One region of the Delftia sp. SD018 genome, then DNA from elsewhere that is predicted to be linked to it. Evidence: riboswitches for the same ligand, from Rfam matches in the RefSeq annotation. Region 1 holds a riboswitch; the other holds the start of a gene.
What was found. Region 1 has a riboswitch for S-adenosylhomocysteine ahead of metH (methionine synthase). Riboswitches for the same ligand answer to the same signal wherever they lie in the genome.
Positions count from the first base shown of each region.

Region 2: another riboswitch for S-adenosylhomocysteine. It lies ahead of ahcY (adenosylhomocysteinase); the one in region 1 lies ahead of metH (methionine synthase).

Region 1 is NZ_JADDRN010000002.1:333,399-337,581, reverse strand. It holds gene metH (methionine synthase) at 1-2,202, opposite strand, end outside; S-adenosyl-L-homocysteine riboswitch at 2,257-2,383, opposite strand; gene INR38_RS04535 (FadR/GntR family transcriptional regulator) at 2,661-3,452, shown strand; gene INR38_RS04530 (transporter substrate-binding domain-containing protein) at 3,449-4,183, shown strand, end outside.
Region 2 is NZ_JADDRN010000022.1:20,022-24,204, forward strand. It holds gene ahcY (adenosylhomocysteinase) at 81-1,511, opposite strand; S-adenosyl-L-homocysteine riboswitch at 1,582-1,666, opposite strand; gene INR38_RS20470 (response regulator) at 1,674-2,417, opposite strand; gene INR38_RS20475 (sensor histidine kinase KdpD) at 2,444-4,183, opposite strand, start outside.

The DNA of each region.
Region 1 (4,183 bases):
CACGAAGTCGGACAGGCAGCGGCTGGGGCGCATCACGGGCTGGCCATCCGGGCCTTCCACCATCTGCTTTTCGGTCTGCTGGCGCATGCCGTACCAGGTCATCAGCACCTGGCTGCGGGACTCGTCGGCGTAGAACTCGATGTCATCGCCCACGCGGTTGGCAGGGAACAGGCCGATGGCGCCGTTGGCCTGCAGCCAGCGGCCTTCGATGATTTTCTTGAGCATGGCCTGGCCGTCGGCCAACACCTTGCGCGCCTCGACGCCGACGATCTCGTCGTCGAGGATGGCCGGATAGGGGCCGGCCAGGTCCCAGGTCTGGAAGAACGGGCCCCAGTCGATATATTCGGCGATCTCGGCCAGGTCGAAGTTGCGGAACACGCGCCGGCCCAGGGCGCGCGGCGCCACGGGGGCCTGGGAAAAGTCCACGGGCGTGGCGTTGGCGCGGGCCTTTGCCAGAGGCCACAGCGGTGTCTTCTTCTTGTTGGCGTGCTGGGTGCGGACCTTGTCGTAGTCGGCCTGGATCTCGGCCAGGTAGTTGCCCTTGTTCTCGCCCAGCAGGCTCTGGGCCACGCTGACGCTGCGCGAGGCATCGGGCACGTAGACCACGGGGCCTTCGTACTTGGGCGCGATCTTGACGGCGGTGTGCACGCGCGAGCAGGTGGCGCCGCCGATCAGCAGCGGAATCTTCTTGATGCGGAAGTAGTCGTCCTTGTGCATCTCGCCGGCGACGTATTGCATCTCTTCGAGGCTGGGCGTGATCAGGCCCGACAGGCCGATGATGTCCGCGCCCTCGGCCTTGGCCCGGGCCAGGATCTCATGGCAGGGCACCATCACGCCCATGTTGATGACCTCGAAGTTGTTGCACTGCAGGACCACGGTGACGATGTTCTTGCCGATGTCGTGCACGTCGCCCTTGACGGTGGCGATGACGATCTTGCCCTTGCTGGACACGTCCAGGCCCGCCGCTTCCTGCTGGCGCTTTTCCTCTTCGATGTAGGGCACGAGGTGGGCCACGGCCTGCTTCATCACGCGCGCCGACTTGACCACCTGGGGCAGGAACATCTTGCCGGCGCCGAACAGGTCGCCCACGATGTTCATGCCGTCCATGAGCGGGCCTTCGATCACGTGCAGCGGGCGGCCGCCGCCCTGCACCACGATCTGCTGGTAGGCCTCTTCGGTGTCGACGACGATGAAGTCGGTGATGCCGTGCACCAGGGCGTGCGACAGGCGCTCGCCCACGGTCTTCGGGTTCTCGGGCGTGCCGCGCCATTCGAGCTTCTTGCTGTCGTCCTTGGCGGCGCCCTTGGCCGCGTCGGCAATCTCCAGCAGGCGTTCGGCAGCGTCAGGGCGGCGGTTGAGCACCACGTCTTCCACGCGCTCGCGCAGCTGGGGCTCCAGGTCGTCATAGACGCCGACCATGCCGGCGTTGACGATGCCCATGTCCATGCCCGCCGAGATGGCGTGGTACAGGAAGACGGTGTGGATGGCCTCGCGCACGGGGTCGTTGCCGCGGAAGCTGAAGCTCACGTTGGAGACACCGCCCGAGACCTTGGCGCCGGGCAGGTTGCGCTTGATCCAGCGCACGGCCTCGATGAAGTCCACGGCGTAGTTGTCGTGTTCCTCGATGCCGGTGGCCACGGCGAAGATGTTGGGGTCGAAGACGATGTCCTCGGGCGGGAAGCCCACCTCGTCCACCAGGATGCGGTAGGCGCGCTCGCAGATCTCGATCTTGCGCTGGTAGGTGTCGGCCTGGCCCTTCTCGTCGAAGGCCATGACCACGGCGGCCGCGCCGTAGCGCCTGATCAGCCGGGCCTGGCGCTTGAATTCATCCAGGCCTTCCTTCATGGAGATGGAGTTGACGATGCCTTTGCCCTGCAGGCAACGCAGGCCGGCCTCGATGACTTCCCACTTGGAGCTGTCCACCATGACCGGCACCTTGGCGATGTCGGGCTCGGAGGCGATGAGGTTCAGGAAGCGCACCATGGCGGCCTTGCTGTCGAGCATGGCCTCGTCCATGTTCACGTCGATCACCTGGGCGCCGTTTTCCACCTGCTGGCGTGCCACGGACAGCGCTTCCTCGTACTGCTCGTTGAGGATCATGCGCGCAAAGGCCTTGGAGCCCGTGACGTTGGTGCGCTCGCCCACGTTGACGAACAGCGTGCCCTCGCCGATGGAGACAGGCTCCAGGCCCGACAGACGCATGGGAGGGGGAGTGAAAGAGGACGACATCAAGCTCACCTGCAAAAACGGCATGGCAACAGGTGAGCGTCGTTGGCACCGTGGGCGCGGTCCGGCCGGGAACCTGCACCTGGCCCAAGCCTGACGCGGCCCGCGATCCGGTGTACGGATGGGCGGGTGCCGCGCTGCAACGCTCCTCGGGCCAAAGCCCGGGATTCTACGGCGGCTGGCGGCGGCCTGCAGTGCGGGTTTTACGCCCGCATTCGGGGCAGGCCTGCACAAAGCCATGCGGCACTGCACCAAAGCGCGGCAGCGCGGGCCGCCGGCGCCGCCTTCGGGGCGGATTGTCGATACCCCATCGCCCCGGATTCTTTGCAGTGCCTGAGGACAACGCTCCTTTTTTTGCATCTGGCACGCAATTCGCTATCTGCTGGGTACGTGGTCTGACCAGTCAGGCCAAAACCCTCCACCCGCGCCAGCCCATGCAAAGCATTCCGATCTCGATGGCCCAGACGCTGCAGCAGCACATCCTGAGCGGCCACTATCCCGGCGGCAGCCAGCTGCCGCCGCAGCGCGAGCTGGCCCGGCAGCTGGGCATCAGCCGCGCTTCGCTGCGCGAGGCGCTGTCCATGCTGGAGGCCCTGGGCCTGGTCGAGATCCAGCCGGGCAAGGGCGTGCGCATCAACGGCCCGCACAGCGGCCGTGCACGCATGCACCGCGCCTATGCCACCCCGGCGCTGGGCACGCTGTCGCCGCGCCAGCTGATCGAGCTGCGCCTGGTGCTGGAGCCGGGCTGGGCCGCGCTGGCGGCCGTGCGCGCCGACGACAGCGGCCTGCGCCAGCTGCAATGGACCCAGTCCCAGCTGGCCCACGCCCTGGACCGCAGCGACCTGCTGGCCGCCGCCGACGCCGATCTGCAATTCCACCTGCTGCTGGCCCAGCTGTCGGGCAACCCGGGCCTGGTGGCCATGGCGCGCCAACTGGAGCTGGCCATCAGCCACAGCCTGCGCCTGCCGTTTGCCTGGAGCGGCGCCGACGACCAGCCCGTGCGCGAGCACGACGCCATCGTGCAGGCCGTCTGCGCGGGCGATGCGCCGGGTGCCGCGGGCGCCATGCGCGCCCACCTGCTGTCGGCCGCAAGGCGCAGCGGCATCGATCTCGACACACCGGACGACGCGACGGCGCCCGACGCAACAGCGCCCGATACATCTGCGCCCGACCCTGACCCGCTTTCCTTTCGCCTCACCCCACCTTCCGAAGGAGCTTTCGCATGACTTCCCCCCTGACACCCCGCCGCGCATTCATCCGCACCGCCCTGGCGGCCGCCACCCTGGCCGCTGCCGGCCTGGGCGGCGCAGCCCATGCCGACATGCTGGCCAACATCCAGAAGGCCGGCGTGCTGCGCGTGGCGATTCCGCAGGACTTCCCGCCCTTCGGCTCGCTGGGCACCGACCTGAAGCTGCAGGGCTATGACATCGACATGGCCGCCCTGGTGGCCCAGGAGCTGGGCGTGAAGGTGGAGCTGGTGCCCGTGACCAGCACCAACCGCATCCCCTTCCTGACCACGGGCAAGGCCGACATCGTCATCTCCAGCCTGGGCAAGAACGCCGAGCGCGCCAAGGTGATCGACTTCACCCAGGCCTATGCGCCCTTCCCCAAGAGCGTCTACGGCCCCAAGGACGTGAGCATCAAGGCCCCTGCCGACCTGGCCGGCAAAACCGTAGGCGTGACGCGCGGCTCCACCGAGGACCTGGCCCTCACGCAGGTGGCGCCGGCCTCGGCCACCATCAAGCGCTACGAGGACAACAACGCCACCGCGCAAAGCTATCTGACGGGCCAGGTGCAGCTGGTGACGCTGGGCAACATCGTGGCCAACGCCGTCAACGAGCGCACCAGGCTGCGCCAGCTGGACGTGAAGTTCGCGGTCGAGGACACGCCCTGCTACATCGGCGTGGCCAAGGGCGAGCCGGCGCTGCTGCAGAAGGTGGACGCCATCATCACCAAG
Region 2 (4,183 bases), on a different contig from region 1:
GCCCCGCCGCGAGGGTGTCGTCCCCCTCCCTTGCGAAGCAAGTAGAGAGGGGGAAGCGGCGCAAGCCGCTCAGGGGGTGCTTAGTAGCGATAAGTTTCGGGCTTGTAGGGGCCCTGCTTGCTCACGCCGATATAGGCAGCCTGGCCGTCCGTCAGTTCGGTCAGCATGGCGCCGACCTTCTTCAGGTGCAGGCGGGCGACCTTCTCGTCCAGGATCTTGGGCAGCACGTAGACCTTGCCGACCTCGTAGGCATCGGGCTTGGTGAACAGCTCGATCTGGGCGATGGTCTGGTTGGCGAACGAGGCGCTCATCACGAAGCTGGGGTGGCCGGTGGCGCAACCCAGGTTCACCAGGCGGCCCTTGGCCAGCAGGATGATCTTCTTGCCGTCAGGGAAGGTGATGTGGTCCACCTGGGGCTTGATTTCTTCCCACTGGTACTGCTCGATGGAGGCGACGTCGATCTCGTTGTCGAAGTGGCCGATGTTGCAGACGATGGCTTCGTTCTTCATGGCCACCATGTGCTCGTGGCGGATGATGTCGCGGTTGCCGGTGGTTGTCACGAAGATGTCGGCCTTGTCTGCCGCCCATTCCATGGTCACGACCTTGTAGCCCTCCATGGCCGCCTGCAGGGCGTTGATGGGATCGATCTCGGTGACCCAGACCTGGGCCGACAGCGCGCGCAGCGCCTGGGCGCAACCCTTGCCCACGTCGCCGTAGCCGGCCACCACGGCAACCTTGCCGGCGATCATCACGTCGGTGGCGCGCTTGATGCCGTCCACCAGCGATTCGCGGCAGCCGTAGAGGTTGTCGAACTTGCTCTTGGTGACGGAGTCGTTGACGTTGATGGCACGGAACTTCAGCGTGCCCTTGGCCGACATCTCGTTGAGGCGGTGCACGCCGGTCGTGGTCTCTTCAGTCACGCCGATGATGTGGGCGCTCTTGCGCGTGTACCAGGTGGGGTCCTGGGCCAGCTTGGCGCGGATGGCGGCGAAGGCGATCTTCTCTTCTTCGGAGGCGGGGTTGTCCAGCACGGACAGGTCCTTTTCGGCGCGCATGCCCAGGTGCAGCAGCATGGTGGCGTCGCCGCCGTCGTCCAGGATCATGTTCGGGCCTTCGCCTTCGGTGCCGGCAGCGCCGAATTCAAAGATGCGGTGGGTGTAGTCCCAGTAGTCGGCCAGCGATTCGCCCTTGATGGCGAACACGGGCGTGCCGGTTTCAGCGATGGCGGCAGCAGCGTGGTCCTGCGTCGAGAAGATGTTGCACGACGCCCAGCGCACTTCGGCGCCCAGGGCCTTGAGCGTCTCGATCAGCACGGCCGTCTGGATGGTCATGTGCAGCGAGCCGGTGATGCGCGCGCCCTTGAGGGGCTGGGCAGCGGCGAATTCCTCGCGCGTGGCCATCAGGCCGGGCATTTCGGTTTCGGCGATCAGGATTTCCTTGCGGCCCCAGGCAGCGAGGGAAATGTCAGCGATGGCCGTGTCGGCGGAAACGGGACGAACAGCAGCGTTCATGGTTTTCTCCAAAAGATGAATGAAAAACCACGTTCTGCGGGAGACGAAAAAAAGCTCACCGCACAGAAAGCGTGGGCGAGCGTCGTTGCAGGTATGACTCCGAGCCTCGCGACCACGCCTGATGTGTGGGGGCCGCTGCAACGCTCCTCGGAGAGGCGCTGATTATACCGATCCCGTGGATGCCTCACCGCCCAGCCCCACAAGCCGGTAGCCCACCTGCAGTTCGGTCACCAGGTGGCGCGGCTGGGCCGGCTCGCCCTCGATCTTCTGGCGCAGATTGGCCATGTGCACGCGCAGGTAGTGGGCGCGGCTCAGGTACTCGGGGCCCCAGACCTGCAGCAGCAGCTGGCGGTGGGTCATCACACGGCCCTGGGCGGCGATCAGCGCCGCCAGCAGGCGGAATTCGATGGGCGTGAGGTGCACCGGCTGCCCCGCGCGCCGCACCTCATGCGTGGCCAGGTCCACCTGCACCGGGCCGAAGTGCACCTTGCTGGACGCGGCGGTGCCGCCCGCCCCACCGGCGGCGCCCAGCTGCTGGCGGCGGCGCAGCATCACGCGCAGCCGGGCCAGCAGCTCGGGCACGCCGAAGGGCTTGACCAGGTAGTCGTCGGCGCCGGCATCCAATGCGGCCACCTTCTCGTCCTCACGCTCGCGCGCGGAGAGCACGAGCACGGGCACGGAGGACCACCCGCGCAGCTCGGTCAGGACCTGCTTGCCATCGGCGTCCGGCAGGCCCAGGTCGAGGATGACCAGGTCCGGCTGGCGGCTCGCCGCCTCTATCAGGCCGCGGCGCGCGCTGTCGGCCTCGAAGACCTGCCAGCCTTCGTCTTCCAGCACCAGGCGCACGAAGCGGCGGATGCCGGGGTCGTCCTCGATCATCAGGATGCGGTTGGCGGGCGTGCTCATGGGGTGCTTTCGTGCATGGCGGGACTCTAATCCAGCGCAGGCTGCTCGGGCACGGGAAAGCGCAGCGTGAAGATGGTGCCCGGGCCGGGCCGTGCGGCGGCAGCCTCGATGCGCCCGCCATGCGCCTCGACAATGCTGCGCACCAGCGCCAGGCCCAGGCCGATGCCCGAGACGGTGGACTCGGCCGTGCCGCGCGTGAAGGGTTCGAACAGCGTCTCCACCGGCAGGTGGGATGGCAGGCCCGGCCCGCCATCGCGCACGGACAGCAGCAGTTCGCCATCCTGCACACACGCACTGATGGCCAGCGGCGTGCCGGCCGGCGTGTACTTGGCGGCGTTGTCCAGCAGGTTGACCAGCACGCGCTCCATGAGCAGGGCATCGAGCTGCAGCAGCGGCAGGCTGGCGGGCACGTCGGTGCTCACGAGATGCTGGCCCAGGCGCGCGCGCATCTGGCGCAGCGCGCTGCCCACCACTTCGTCCAGCGGCAGCCATTCGCGCTGCAGGTGCACGCCGCCTTGCTGCAGGCGCGCCATGTCCAGCAGGTTCTCCACCAGGCGCTGCATGGCCTGCGCCTGGATGCGGACCTGCTCCAGCATGTCGGCCGCGCCGCCCGGCGGCACATGGCGCTGCGCGGCCTCGGCCGCGCCCAGGATGGTGGTCAACGGGGTGCGCAGGTCGTGCGAGACGGCCGACAGCAAGGTGTTGCGCATGCGCTCGCCCTCCATGGCGATCTGGGTCTGCTGGGCCACGGCCACGAAGTGCTGGCGCTCCAGCGCGAGCGCCACCTGGCTGGCACAGGCCTCCAGCAGACGCTGCTCCTCGGGCACCTCCAGGCGCTGCGGCGCGCGCAGCTGCAGCACCAGCACGCCGCGCATGCGCACGGGTGCGGCCAGCGGCACATAGCGGGCCGGTGCGGCCGGCAGCGTGTCCGTGCCCTGGCCGGCCTGCTGGCCATGGTCCATGGCCCAGCGCGCAATGCTGTCGTCCATGGGGCAGGGGCCGCCGCCCGCGGGCCGCAGGCGCTCTTCGGCATCGGGCAGCAACAGCCCGGCCTGGGCATCGAACACGCCCGAGACCGTGCGCAGCGCAATCTCCACCACCTGCTCCTGCGTGAGCGCACCCGACAGGTCGCGCGCCAGCCGTGCCAGGGCGCCTGCGCGGCGCTCGCGCTCGGCCGCCACGCGCGCCTCATGCCGCAGCCGCGCCATGAGCTGGCCGCAGACCAGGGCCACGCCCAGCATCAGCACGAAGGTGAACAGGTACTGCGTGTCGTTGACATGGAAGGAGCCGCGCGGCGGCACGAAGAAGTAGTCGAAGCACAGTACCGACAGCAGCGCGGCCCAGGCACCGGGGCCCCGCCCCCAGCGCAGCGAGGACAGCACGACGATGAGCAGGAACAGCATGACCACGTTGGCCGGGTCGAAGACGCGCAGCAGCTGCTCGGCCAGCGCCGTGGCGGCCAGGCAGGCCAGGGTGACGCCGGCATAGCCCTTCCACGGCAGCGGTGCGCGCCGCGGCAGCGCGGAAGTCGCGGCAGGAGCGGCCTCGGTCCGGGCCGCGCTGGAGCCGCCGGAGAGCACCAGCACATCGATATCGGGATGCAGGTGCGTGATGCGATCGGGCAGGCTGCGCGTCCACCAGCGCCAGGGCGACCAGGCCGGGCGTGGCGGCTGGGCCAGCACGAGGCGGCTGGCGTTGCGCTCGCGCGCGAAGGCGACCAGGGCCTCGGCCACATCGGCGCCCGGCAGCGTGGCCGTCTCGGCGCC